One region of the Streptomyces sp. NPDC046716 genome, then DNA from elsewhere that is predicted to be linked to it. Evidence: riboswitches for the same ligand, from Rfam matches in the RefSeq annotation. Region 1 holds a riboswitch; each other region holds the start of a gene.
What was found. Region 1 has a riboswitch for thiamine pyrophosphate ahead of thiO (glycine oxidase ThiO). Riboswitches for the same ligand answer to the same signal wherever they lie in the genome.
Positions count from the first base shown of each region.

Region 2: another riboswitch for thiamine pyrophosphate. It lies ahead of thiC (phosphomethylpyrimidine synthase ThiC); the one in region 1 lies ahead of thiO (glycine oxidase ThiO).
Region 3: another riboswitch for thiamine pyrophosphate. It lies ahead of ABZ930_RS19275 (thiamine ABC transporter substrate-binding protein); the one in region 1 lies ahead of thiO (glycine oxidase ThiO).

Region 1 is NZ_JBEYYU010000020.1:36,099-40,355, reverse strand. It holds gene thiE (thiamine phosphate synthase) at 1-329, opposite strand, end outside; gene ABZ930_RS17185 (Rv2175c family DNA-binding protein) at 411-776, opposite strand; gene ABZ930_RS17180 (FAD-dependent oxidoreductase) at 859-2,088, opposite strand; gene ABZ930_RS17175 (hypothetical protein) at 2,175-2,549, opposite strand; TPP riboswitch at 2,602-2,715, shown strand; gene thiO (glycine oxidase ThiO) at 2,713-3,936, shown strand; gene thiS (sulfur carrier protein ThiS) at 3,933-4,133, shown strand; gene ABZ930_RS17160 (thiazole synthase) at 4,141-4,257, shown strand, end outside.
Region 2 is NZ_JBEYYU010000003.1:89,673-93,929, forward strand. It holds gene ABZ930_RS03295 (hypothetical protein) at 1-773, opposite strand, end outside; gene thiC (phosphomethylpyrimidine synthase ThiC) at 973-2,766, opposite strand; TPP riboswitch at 2,759-2,915, opposite strand; gene ABZ930_RS03305 (YibE/F family protein) at 2,987-4,257, shown strand, end outside.
Region 3 is NZ_JBEYYU010000023.1:110,872-115,128, reverse strand. It holds gene ABZ930_RS19280 (iron ABC transporter permease) at 1-742, opposite strand, end outside; gene ABZ930_RS19275 (thiamine ABC transporter substrate-binding protein) at 784-1,851, opposite strand; TPP riboswitch at 1,950-2,068, opposite strand; gene rlmN (23S rRNA (adenine(2503)-C(2))-methyltransferase RlmN) at 2,112-3,218, opposite strand; gene ABZ930_RS19265 (hypothetical protein) at 3,358-3,561, shown strand; gene ABZ930_RS19260 (phosphatidate cytidylyltransferase) at 3,610-4,257, opposite strand, start outside.

The DNA.
Region 1 (4,257 bases):
AGCACGTCGGCGCCGAGGACGGCGCGGGCGGCGGGCACGGGCAGGTCGCCCTGGCCCAGGTGGAGCACGTCCGAGCGGGTCGCGTGGGCGACGTCCGCCCGGTCGTTCACCGCGAACAGCCTGCCGTGACGGCGGGCCGCGTCGGCGAACACGGCGAGGTGCTCCAGCTCCTCGCCGGCCTCCATGCCCTTGTCGCGCAGCTGGACGATGTCCACCCCGTTCGCCAGCACGGTGTCGAGGAATTCCGGGAGGTCTCCCTGGCGCTTGCGCGCGTCGGTGCACAGGTACACCCGTGCGTCGGCGAGCCGGGCGCGCTTGACGTCGGTCATGGAGATCCCCCCGTGGGTGGTGCGGTGTCGTGGCGTGCGCGTCCCCCGCGAGGGGGACGCGCACGCCGGACGGTCGTCAGGTCAGACGGCGAGCGCCTGGGCGCGGCGCTTCACCTCCGTGCCGCGATTCTCGCTCAGCGCCTGCGCGGGCGTGCCCGGCAGGGTCGGGTCGGCGGTGAAGAGCCACTCCAGCATCTCTTCGTCGGAGAAGCCGTCGTCCCGCAGAACCGTCAGGAGGCCGACCAGCCCCTTGACGATCTTGTCACCGTCGATGAAGGCGGCCGGCACGTGCAGCGCACGGTTCTCCCCGCGGCGTACGGCGATCACCTGGCCTTCCTTCACCAGCTGGCGGACACGCGTCACCTCGAGGTCCATCTGCTCGGCGATGTCGGGGAGGGTCAGCCACTCGGGGACGAGAGCATCGATCTTTGCGTCAATCTCGGTCACGGGACAAGCCTGCCATCCCGGACTGACAGTCGGAAGCCGGGACCGTCTGACCAGGTGTTTCAGGAACGGCTGGAGGCGCCGGTCACGCCACGGCGGACTTCAGCGGGCGGGCCGGGTCGGCCAGCCGCTCGGGGTCCAGGACCGTTCCGGCCTCGATGAGTTTGCGGCCCTGGGCCAGGTCGCGGGGCTTGCCGACCGCGAGGACGGCCACCAGGGCGCCCTCGCGCAGCCAGCACACCGACCAGGCGGCACCGGCCGGGTCGCCGCGCCACACGGCCGTGTCGGCGCTCTCGTGGTGGCCCGCGTACTGCACGAAGCGGCCGAACTGCTCGGACCAGAAGTACGGCACCGGGTCGTAGACGGCGGGCGTCTCCCCGATGATGTTCGCCGCCACGGTGCGCGGGCCCTGCAGGGCGTTGTCCCAGTGGTGGACCAGGAGTCGCTCTCCGTAGCGCCTCGAGGGGAACGACGAGCAGTCCCCCACCGCGTACACGTCGGGTACGGAGGTGCGCAGTCCCTCGTCGGCCAGCACCTCGCGGTGGTCGCCGAGGGCGATGCCGGAGCCGGCCAGCCAGCGGGTGGCGGGGCGGGCGCCGATGCCGATGACGACGGCTCCGGCGGGCAGGCGCGTGCCGTCGTCCAGGACCACGGCCCCGGGTTCGATGTGCTCCACGCGCGCGCGGGTGCGCAGTTCGGCGCCCGAGTCCGCGTACCAGGCGGCCATGGGGGCCGCGATCTCGGCGGGCAGCGCCCCGGCCAGCGGCCGCTCGGCCGCCTCGACGACGGTGACCCGGCAGCCGGCCTCGCGCGCGGCGGTGGCGAACTCCGCGCCGATCCACCCCGCGCCCACGACCACCACGTCGTGCTGCTCGGCGAGGACGGGCCGCAGCCGCTCGGCGTCGTCGAGGGTGCGCAGCAGATGGACTCCGGGGACGTCCTCGGTGCCCGGCAGCCGCACCGGTTCGGCACCGGTGGCGACGACCAGCACGTCGTACGGGACGGGGCCCTGCGCGGTGTCCAGCTCGTGGTCGCCGGGGCGCAGGCCGGTGACCTCACGGCCCAGCTCCAGGGTGACGCCGAGCGCCTCGAAGTCGACGTCGAAGGCGGAGCCCTCGGCCTTGCCCAGGAGGACCGCCTTGGACAGCGGCGGCCGGTCGTAGGGCTGGTGGGGCTCGGCGCCGATCAGCGTGACCGTGCCGGGGAAGCCCTGTTCGCGCAGGGCCACCGCCGTCTGCACTCCGGCCATGCCCGCGCCCACGACGACGACGCGCCGCCCTGCCGAAACCGTGTTCCCGTTCCGCTGCTCGCTCACGGGATCACCTTAGGCACCTGATCTTGTGTCAGTCAGCGGAGCGGGCCACTCGAGCTCCGTGACGTCCTGCACACGTGTCACCGGGTTTAGTGATCATCAGGGTTCGCGGGGCGGTGGGCGACCGGCCCGATCTCCTCGACGACGCTGGTGCCGTGGCCCTCCTGCGACTCCCACCGCCAGCTCTCGTCGAGCCGCACCCGTCCGTCCGGCAGCTCGGACACGACGGAGAGGCAGTGCCCCGATGAGGTGGACCCGTCGGTCTTCAGCTGGACGTAGCGGAAGTCGAGCCGGTCGCCGGAGCGGGTGCCCACGAGGTGTCCGCGGACGACGTCGCCGCCCTCGTAGCCGGCCCAGATCCGGCCGTCCTCCTCGTGGTAGGCGAAGCGGGTCCGGGTCCCGACCTGGCCCGGGGCCTGATCGGCGACAGGGGCGAGGTAGAGACCGTCGAGCGAGCGTGCCACGGGCGAGGGCTCCCTTACTGGAGGGCTGGCCGAAGAGCTAGGGTGGCCACCGTAAAGCACTCGCGGGAGCCCGTACGCAGTGGGCTGAGAGGGAGGCTGGAGCGGCCTCCGACCGTACGAACCTGATCCGGGTCATGCCGGCGAAGGGAGGGGCTGGACGCCCATGTCGCGTACGCCGTCCGGAGCACCGGACTCCAGCGCGCAGCCATCGAGGGCCGGCGCGCCGAAGAAGGCCCCCGCCACCGACGTCCTGGTCGTCGGCGGCGGCATCATCGGTCTCGTCACCGCGTGGCGGGCCGCCCAGCGCGGTCTGTCCGTCGCGGTCGTGGACCCCGAACCGGGCGGCGGGGCCGCCCAGGTGGCGGCCGGGATGCTGGCCGCCGTCACCGAACTGCACTACGGCGAGCAGACGCTGCTCGGCCTGAACGTCGCGTCGGCCGCCCGCTATCCGGAGTTCGCCGCCGAGCTGTCCGAGGCCACCGGCCAGGATCTCGGCTACCGCGCGTGCGGCACGCTCGCCGTCGCGCTGGACGCCGACGACCGGGCCCACTTGCGTGAACTGCACGCGCTGCAAACGAAGTCGGGCCTCGACTCGGAGTGGCTGTCGGGCCGCGACTGCCGTCGCCTCGAACCGATGCTCGCGCCGGGCGTGCGCGGGGGCCTGCGGGTCGACGGTGACCACCAGATCGACCCGAGAAGGCTCGCGAGCGCCCTGCTGACGGCCTGCGAGCGCTCCGGCGTGATCCTGCACCGTGCGTGGGCCGACCGGCTCCGTGTCGCCCGGGACCGGGCGTGCGGCGTCACGCTCACCGACCGCACCGAGCTCGACGCAGGCCAGGTCGTGCTGGCGGGCGGGAGCCGCAGCGGACAGCTGGCCGGCGTTCCCGACGAGGTGCTGCCGCCCGTCCGGCCGGTCAAGGGCCAGGTGCTGCGCCTGACGGTGCCGCGGCGGTACGCGCCGTTCCTGAGCCGCACCGTGCGCGCGGTGGTCCGCGGCAGCCACGTCTACCTGGTCCCGCGCGTCAACGGCGAACTGGTCGTCGGCGCGACCACCGAGGAGCTGGGCTGGGACACCACGGTCACCGCGGGCGGCGTCTACGAGTTGCTGCGCGACGCCCACGAACTCGTCCCCGGCATCACGGAACTGCCGCTGACGGAGACCCGCGCGGGCCTGCGCCCCGGCTCCCCCGACAACGCCCCGCTGCTGGGCCCGACCGCGCTGCCGGGCCTGCACCTCGCCACCGGTCACCACCGCAACGGCGTGCTGCTCACGCCGGTCACCGGGGACGCCCTCGCGCATGTCCTGGTCACCGGTGAACTCCCCGAAGAGGCGCGCCCGTTCACCCCGAGGCGGTTCAGTGCCGCCACCCTGGAGCAGCCCGCATGAACGTCACTGTGAACGGCGAGCCGCGCGCCGTGGCCGCCGGGGTCACGCTCGGCGCCCTGGTGGCCACGCTCACCACGGCGCACTCCGGTGTGGCCGCCGCGCTCAACGAGACCGTCGTGCCGCGCACCCGCTGGCCCCTCACCGCGCTCTCCGAGGGAGACCGCGTCGAAGTCCTCACCGCCGTCCAAGGAGGCTGACTCATTCATGGCTGACGACGCTTTCGTCCTCGGCGGCACCACCTACTCCTCGCGCCTGATCATGGGCACGGGCGGGGCGCCGAGCCTCGACGTCCTCGAACGCTCCCTGGTCGCCTCCGGCACC
Region 2 (4,257 bases), on a different contig from region 1:
ACCTTGCCGTGCAGCGTGACGGACCGGCCGTAGTCGATGTCGGTCTCACCGACCGACGCCGTGATGCGCGTCGGAATCTGGTCCACGCCGATCTGCACCGGCTCGGACTCTCCGTAGAGCACGTAGGGGGTGCCACCGCCCGAACGGAAGACGGCCTGGATCGGCGCGGCTCCGTCCAGGCGCACGGACGCGCTGAAGCGACCACGGTCGTCGGTGGACACGGTGGCCTCGGTCCAGTAGTCGACATCGATGTCGACCTGGCGAGCCGCCAGCGGCTTCACCTCGCGGGTGGGCCACCGGCCGTAGAGCGTCCCGTTCACCGTCACGTCACGATGGTCGTGGTCGATCGAGCCGCGATCGGTGCTCAGCCCGCCGAACCGCGCGACCACGTAGTACGCGAGGTCCCCGGCGGACTGCTTGCGCACATGGTCGCCGTCGGCGTCGGTGACGTCCACGTCGATGCGGTAGCTGCCCAGCTCGGGCAGTTTCAGCGGCTTCTTCGTGCGCCATACGCCGTCCTGGCGCGAGCCGGAGGAGAGCCGGAAGTCCTTGGTCCTGACTTCGGCGACCTCGGTCTGCGTCGTGTACGAGATCAGGTGAGCCGTGATCTTCTCGACGTCGGCTCCGGACCGAGCGCTGATCTGCAAGATGCCCAGGTCGTCCGAGACGCTCCCCGCGTAACGGACCTCCAGCTGGTCGTCGGCGTGCGCAGCCGTCACCCCGCCGAGGCCCAGCGCGGCGGCCGCTCCCGCCACCGTCACCCATCTGCCCATTCTTCTCAGCAACACCTGTGATCCCCACCCCTGTTGATCGAGTCGGACAGCCGTCCCCGACAGGACGGCCGCGGCGGGAATCTTTATACAGGCCGTCACTCCCGGGTGCACCGGCCTTTTGACGCCGGCGGGGGCGCGGCACGGAGTGGGCCCGCAGGTCCTTGATCGAGCCCACTCCGTGATCGCCCGGCGCCCTGTCTCAGTCGGCGATCGGCAGGTACACGCGGTTGCCCGCCTGCGCGAACTCCTTCGACTTCTGCTCCATGCCCGCCTCGATCTCGGACTTGTCCGCAAAGGCCGTGCCGTGCTCGCGCCGGATGTCCTGCGAGATCTTCATCGAGCAGAATTTCGGGCCACACATCGAGCAGAAGTGCGCGGTCTTCGCGGGCTCGGCCGGCAGCGTCTCGTCGTGGAACTCGCGTGCCGTGTCCGGGTCGAGAGCCAGGTTGAACTGGTCCTCCCAGCGGAACTCGAAGCGGGCGTCGGACAGCGCGTCGTCCCACTCCTGCGCGCCCGGGTGGCCCTTGGCGAGGTCCGCCGCGTGCGCCGCGATCTTGTAGGTGATGACGCCGGTCTTCACGTCGTCCCGGTTCGGCAGGCCCAGGTGCTCCTTGGGCGTGACGTAGCAGAGCATCGCCGTGCCCCACCAGGCGATCATCGCGGCGCCGATCCCGGACGTGATGTGGTCGTACGCCGGGGCGACGTCGGTGGTCAGCGGGCCGAGCGTGTAGAACGGCGCCTCCTCGCAGATCTCCTGCTGGAGGTCGATGTTCTCCTTGATCTTGTGCATCGGGACGTGCCCGGGGCCCTCGATCATCGTCTGCACGTTGTGCCGCTTCGCGATCGTGTTCAGCTCACCGAGGGTGCGCAGCTCCGCGAACTGGGCCTCGTCGTTGGCGTCCGCGATGGAGCCGGGGCGCAGGCCGTCGCCGAGCGAGTACGTGACGTCGTACGCCGCGAGGATCTCGCACAGCTCCTCGAAGTGCTCGTAGAGGAAGCTCTCCCTGTGGTGCGCGAGACACCAGGCGGCCATGATCGAGCCGCCGCGCGAGACGATGCCGGTCTTGCGGTTGGCGGTCAGCGGGACGTACGGGAGGCGGACTCCGGCGTGGACCGTCATGTAGTCCACGCCCTGCTCGGCCTGCTCGATCACCGTGTCCTTGTAGATGTCCCAGGTCAGTTCCTCGGCCCGGCCGTCGACCTTCTCGAGGGCCTGGTAGAGCGGCACGGTGCCGATCGGGACGGGGGAGTTGCGCAGCACCCACTCGCGGGTGGTGTGGATGTTGCGGCCGGTGGAGAGGTCCATGACGGTGTCGGCGCCCCAGCGGGTCGCCCACGTCATCTTCTCCACCTCCTCCTCGATGGAGGACGTGACCGCGGAGTTGCCGATGTTGGCGTTGACCTTCACCAGGAACCGCTTGCCGATGATCATCGGCTCGATCTCCGGGTGGTTCACGTTGGCGGGCAGCACCGCGCGGCCCGCAGCGATCTCCTCGCGGACGACCTCGGGTGAGACGTTCTCCCGAAGGGCCACGTACTCCATCTCCGGGGTGATCTCACCCCGTCGTGCGTACGCGAGTTGGGTCACCGCCTGGCCGTCGCGGCCGCGGCGCGGCTGGCGCGGGCGGCCGGGGAAGACCGCGTCCAGGTTGCGCAGTCCGCCGCGCGGCGACGTGTGCTTGATGCCGTCGTCCTCGGGGCGGACGGGGCGTCCCGCGTACTCCTCGGTGTCGCCGCGGCCGATGATCCAGTTCTCCCGCAGGGGCGCGAGCCCCCGGCGGACATCGGTGTCGACGGTCGGATCGGTGTACGGGCCGGACGTGTCGTACAGCGTGACCGACTGTCCGTTGGTGAGATGCACCTGACGGACCGGCACATGGAGATCGGGGCGCGAACCCTCGATGTATCCCTTGTGCCAGCCGATGGACTTCCCGGCCTCGTCGGGGTTCTCACCCTGGTCGGAGGCAGGCGTGCGTGCGTCCTTGATGCTCATGAGAGCTACTCCCTACGCCGGCATTACCCGGTAACAGGTTCGGCGGTCGACGCAGCCGTCTTCGTCCTGCCTGTTTCACGTGAAACAGGTCCTGCGACGAAGGTCAGCGCCCTCTCAGCCCGGTGCTCCGAGCTCCCGCGTGTGCAAAGGTGCCTCCACGCTAGCGCCCCTTCGGACGCGTTGAACAGAGGGCCCCTGTCGTTCTTGCGATGATCGGTCGGTGACCACCACCCAGCAGCCGCCTCCCCCGCCCCAACCACCCCATGGACACGGCCCGTCCGAGGGAGGGCACGGCCACTCCCACAGCCACGGCCCGGCCGCCCCGGTCTCCAGGCATCTGCGGAAGGTCATCGCGGCGGTCCTGATCCCGTTCTCCGTCGCGGTGGTGGTGGGCCTCGCGGTGCTGTGGCCCGGCGGCGCACCGCCCCACGAGCGCACCGGAGTCGGCTTCGACCGGCAGACGCAGCAGGCGACGGTGGCCAAGGTCGAGAAGGTCCCCTGCGCGTCCGTGAACGCCTCGGGGGACACCCCGACCGGCGACACCTCCACGGCCGAGGGTTCGTCCGCCCAGCAGCAGGCCGGCGGCACCTGTGAGAACGCGACGATCCGCATCAGCACCGGCAAGGACAAGGGCCGTACGTTCACGGAGGTCGTCCAGCCGGACTCACCGCGGCAGTTGCACGAGGGCCAGAAGGTGATCGTGGCCTACGCGCCGGACGCCCCGGAGAATCTGCAGTACTCGGTCACCGATGTGAACCGCAAGATTCCGATGGTGCTGCTGGCCGGAATCTTCGCCCTGGCCGTGGTGCTGGTCGGCCGCATGCGGGGCGTCATGGCGCTGGTCGCGCTCGCGGTCAGCTTCGGAGTGCTGACGCTGTTCATCCTGCCCGCGATCCTCCAGGGCTCGAATCCCCTGGTGGTGGCGGTCGTCGGGGCCAGCGCCATCATGCTGATCGCGCTCTACATGTGCCACGGGCTGTCGGCGAGAACCTCCGTCGCCGTCCTGGGCACCCTGGTCTCCCTGGTGCTCATCGGCCTGCTGGGCTCGCTGTTCATCGGCTGGGCCGCCCTGACCGGCAACACGGACGACAACACCGGCCTGATCCACGGCCTGTATCCGGACATCGACATGAGCGGTCTGCTGCTCGCGGGCGTCATCATCGGCTCGCTCGGGGTGCTCGACGACGTGACGGTCACCCAGACGTCGGCGGTCTGGGAACTGCACGAGGCCAACCCCTCGATGGGCTGGCGGGGGCTGTACCGGGCGGGCATCCGGATCGGCCGCGACCACATCGCGTCGGTCGTCAACACCCTGGTCCTGGCGTACGCGGGCGCGGCGCTGCCGCTGCTGCTGCTGTTCTCGATCGCGCAGAGCAGCGTGTCGGACGTGGCCAACAGTGAGCTGGTGGCCGAGGAGATCGTCCGCACGCTGGTCGGCTCGATCGGCCTGGTCGCCTCTGTGCCGGTGACGACGGCGCTGGCCGCCCTGGT
Region 3 (4,257 bases), on a different contig from region 1:
AGGCGTGCACGGCGAGGATCAGCCCGACGGCGGCGAACTGCACGAGGGTGAGCACGGCGGCGGTCGGCAGGTCGAAGATCTGCGCGGTCTGCCGGTAGATCTCGACCTCCAGCGTCGAGAACCCGGGCCCGCCCAGGATCTGCACGACGCCGAACGAGGTGAAGGTGAACAGGAACACCATCAGCGCGGCGGCCGCGACGGCGGGCCCGAGCGCGGGCAGCGTCACCTTCCGCCAGGCGGCGAGGCGCGAGGCGCCGAGCATCCGCGCGGCCTCCTCCTGGCGCGGGTCGAGCTGCGCCCACAGGCCGCCCACGGTCCGTACGACGACCGCGTAGTTGAAGAAGACGTGCGCGAGCAGGATCGCCCACACCGTGGTGTCGAGCCGCACCCCCCACAGCTCGTCGAGCAGCCCGCCCTGTCCGAGGAGGGCGAGGAAGGCGGTGCCGACGACCACGGTCGGCAGCACGAACGGCACGGTCACGACCGCCCGCAGCACCTGCTTGCCGGGGAAGTCCAGGCGCGCGAAGACATAGGCGCCGGGCAGCGCGACCAGCAGCGTGAGCGCGGTCGACGCGAGCGCCTGCCACACGGTGAACCACAGCACGTGCCGGATGTCGGACTGCCCGAGCACCTCGGTGATCCGCCCGAACTGCCAGCCGCCGCCGACGTGCAGCCCGCGCTGGACGATCGCGACGACGGGATAGGCGAAGAAGACCCCGAAGAACACGACGGGCAGGACCATCAGGCCGAGCCGCGCCGCGCTCCCCGAGGGCGCCTTCGCGCCTACTTCAGTACGAGCGAGGTCCACGACTTGACCCAGTCGTCGCGGTGGTCCGCGATCTTGTCCGGCGCCATCGTCTCGGGGTCGTCGACCGGGACCGCGTACTTGGTGTACTCGGCGGGCGCGGTGGCGTTCTTCGTCACCGGGTCGACGAACATGTTGAGCGGCATGTCCTCCTGGAACTTCTTGGAGATCAGGAAGTCGACGAGCGCCTGCCCGCCCTTCTCGTTCTTCGCGCCGTCGAGCAGCCCGGCGAACTCGATCTGCCGGAAGCAGGTCCCCTTCGCCACGCCGACCGGCGAGGTCTTCGGCTGCGGGTCGGAGTAGATCGCCTCGGCCGGCGGCGACGACGCGTACGACACGACGAGCGGCCGCTCCCCGCCCGCCTTCTTGCCGCCGGCGCTCCCGCTGAACTCCTCGTTGTACGCCTGCTCCCAGCCGTCGACGACCTTCACGCCGTTGGCCTTGAGCTTCTTCCAGTACGCCTGCCAGCCGTCGTCGCCGTAGCTCGCGGCCGTCCCGAGCAGGAAGCCGAGGCCGGGCGAGGAGGTGGACGCGTTCTCGGTGACGAGGAGGTCCTTGTACGCGGGCTCGGCCAGGTCGGCGAAGGACGCCGGCGGGGTCATGTGGTGGCGCTCGAAGTACTTCTTGTCGTAGTTGACGCAGATGTCGCCGGTGTCGATCGGCGTGACCCGGTTCTTGCCGGCGTCGAGCTGGTAGCGGCTCTCCACCTGGTCGAGGCCCTTCGCCTTGTAGGAGGCGAAGACGCCGTTGTCGAGGGCGCGGGAGAGCAGGGTGTTGTCGACGCCGAAGAAGACGTCGCCCTGCGGGTTGCCCTTGGACAGGATGGCCTTGTTGACGGCCTCTCCGGCGTCGCCGTCCTTGAGGACCTTGACCTGGTACCCGGACGTCTTCTCGAAGTCGGCGAGGACGCTCTTGGAGACGACCCACGAGTCGTGGCTGACGAGCGTGACGGTCTTGGAGTCGCCGCCGGAGCCCGCGCCGTCCGAGGACGACCCGCACGCGGACAGCGTGACCAGACCGAGCCCCACCGACACGGCCACGGCCATGCGTGTCTTCTTGCTCACTTGTTTTCCTCCTGGGGGTGTCCAGGAAGAGACGCGGCCCTGCCCCGGGGCCTCGACGGCCTCAGGGCAGGGCGCAACAGCTTGAGTGGTGACCGAACTTCCTACCCAGAATGACCTGGGCAAGGTTCAGAGGGTCTGCGGCCCACCATGTGTCTGGCTACCGCACTCTCAGCGCTGTGGCGCTCCCCTGTCGGAATATGAAGATGTCTGTACGAGTGTACGTACGTCGTACGGCTGCCAGGCTACCGCTCGGTCGCCGCGAGCTGACCACACGCCCCGTCGATCTCCTGACCACGGGTGTCGCGCACGGTCACGGGCACACCGTGAGCGGCGATCGCCTCGACGAACGCCTTCTCGTCCTCGGGCCGCGACGCCGTCCACTTCGACCCGGGCGTCGGGTTCAGCGGAATGAGATTGACGTGCACCGGCTTGCCCCGGAGCAGCCGGCCGAGCCGGTCACCGCGCCACGCCTGGTCGTTGATGTCCCGGATGAGCGCGTACTCGATGGAGAGCCGGCGCCCGGACTTGGCGGCGTACTCCCATCCGGCGTCGAGCACCTCCCGCACCTTCCACCGGGTGTTGACCGGTACGAGGGTGTCGCGCAGCTCGTCGTCCGGCGCGTGCAGCGAGATGGCGAGCCGGCACTTGAAGCCCTCGTCGGCGAACCGGTGGATGGCGGGCACGAGACCCACGGTCGACACGGTGATGCCGCGCTGGCTCAGCCCGAGGCCGTCCGGCTCGGGGTCGGTGAGCGCACGGATGGACTGGACGACCCGCTTGTAGTTGGCGAGCGGCTCCCCCATCCCCATGAACACGATGTTGGACAGCCGGGCGGGACCGCCGGGGATCTCCCCGTCCCGGAGAGCCCGCATCCCGTCCACGATCTGGTGCACGATCTCACCGGTCGACAGGTTCCGGTCGAGACCGGCCTGCCCGGTGGCGCAGAACGGGCAGTTCATCCCGCACCCGGCCTGCGACGAGATGCACATCGTCACCCGGTCCGGATACCGCATGAGGACCGACTCGACGAGCGTCCCGTCGAACAGCCGCCACAGGGTCTTGCGCGTGGTGTCCTGGTCGGTCGAGAGGTGCCGCACGACGGACATCAGCTCGGGCAGCAGCGCCTCGCGCAGCTTCTCGCGCGACGCGGCGGGGATGTCGGTCCACTGCTCGGGGTCGTGCGCGTACCGCGCGAAGTAGTGCGTCGACAGCTGCTTGGCACGGAACGGCTTCTCGCCGACGGCGGCGACAGCCTCCTTCCGCTCCGCAGGAGTCATATCGGCAAGGTGCCGCGGCGGCTTCTTGGCTCCGCGGGGGGCGACAAAGGTGAGTTCTCCGGGCTTAGGCATGGCTGTACCAGTGTCGCAGACAATCGGGGGTGGCCCGGGATCAGCTCGCATCGCGGTCGATCCGGGGTAGGGAGGCGGAGTGGCAGACCGCAGCAGAGCAGCGTCGACCGGAGTTCTCCCACCTCGTGCGGTACGCATCGTGCGGTGGGCCCCCTGGCTGTACTGGCCGATGCTCGTCGTGTCCGTGGCCCTTCTGGCGTCAAGGATCGTCGACGGTGCCCGGGCCGGGCAGATCGTGATCGCTTCGGGCCAGGTACTGGTCTGGGTGTTGCTGCTGATCAATCAGCGGGTGGTGTGGCTCCGTCATCTGAGAGCGACCGAGTCCGTACCCGCGCAGGAATAAGGGGCGGGCGCCCCGCAGGCGCCCGCCCCTTCAGTCGGTTCGCTCGGCTCAGGCCGATCCGACGAACAGCACCAGCAGCAGCCACACCACAGGAGCGGTCGGCAGCAGGGAGTCCAGGCGGTCCATGATGCCGCCGTGGCCCGGGAGCAGGGTTCCCATGTCCTTGATGCCGAGGTCCCGCTTGATCATGGACTCGCCGAGATCGCCCAGGGTGGCGCTGGCCGCGACGCAGGCGCCGATCACCAGGCCCTGCCACCAGGTCCCGTCGTCGATCAGGAACTGCATGCACAGCACGCCCGCCACCATCGCGAACAGCACCGCGCCGAAGAGCCCCTCGCGGGTCTTTCCGGGGCTGATGCGCGGCGCCAGCTTGTGCTTGCCGAAGCGCCAGCCGATCGCGTACGCGCCGGTGTCGCTGACCACCGTCAGGATCAGGAAGGTCAGGACCCGCCAGGCACCGTCGTCCGCGGTGAGCATCATCGCCACGAACGTCGCGAGGAAGGGGACGTAGAAGGCGGCGAAGACTCCGGCCGTCACGTCCTTCAGATAGCCCTCGGGCGGCTCGGTCATCCGCCACACCAGGACGGCGAGCGCGGTCAGCGCCATCGCCACCCACGCGCCCTCGGGCCCGCGGACGTACCCGGCGACGACCATCGCCGCGCCGCCGACGGCCAGCGGCACGAGCGGCGCCTTGAT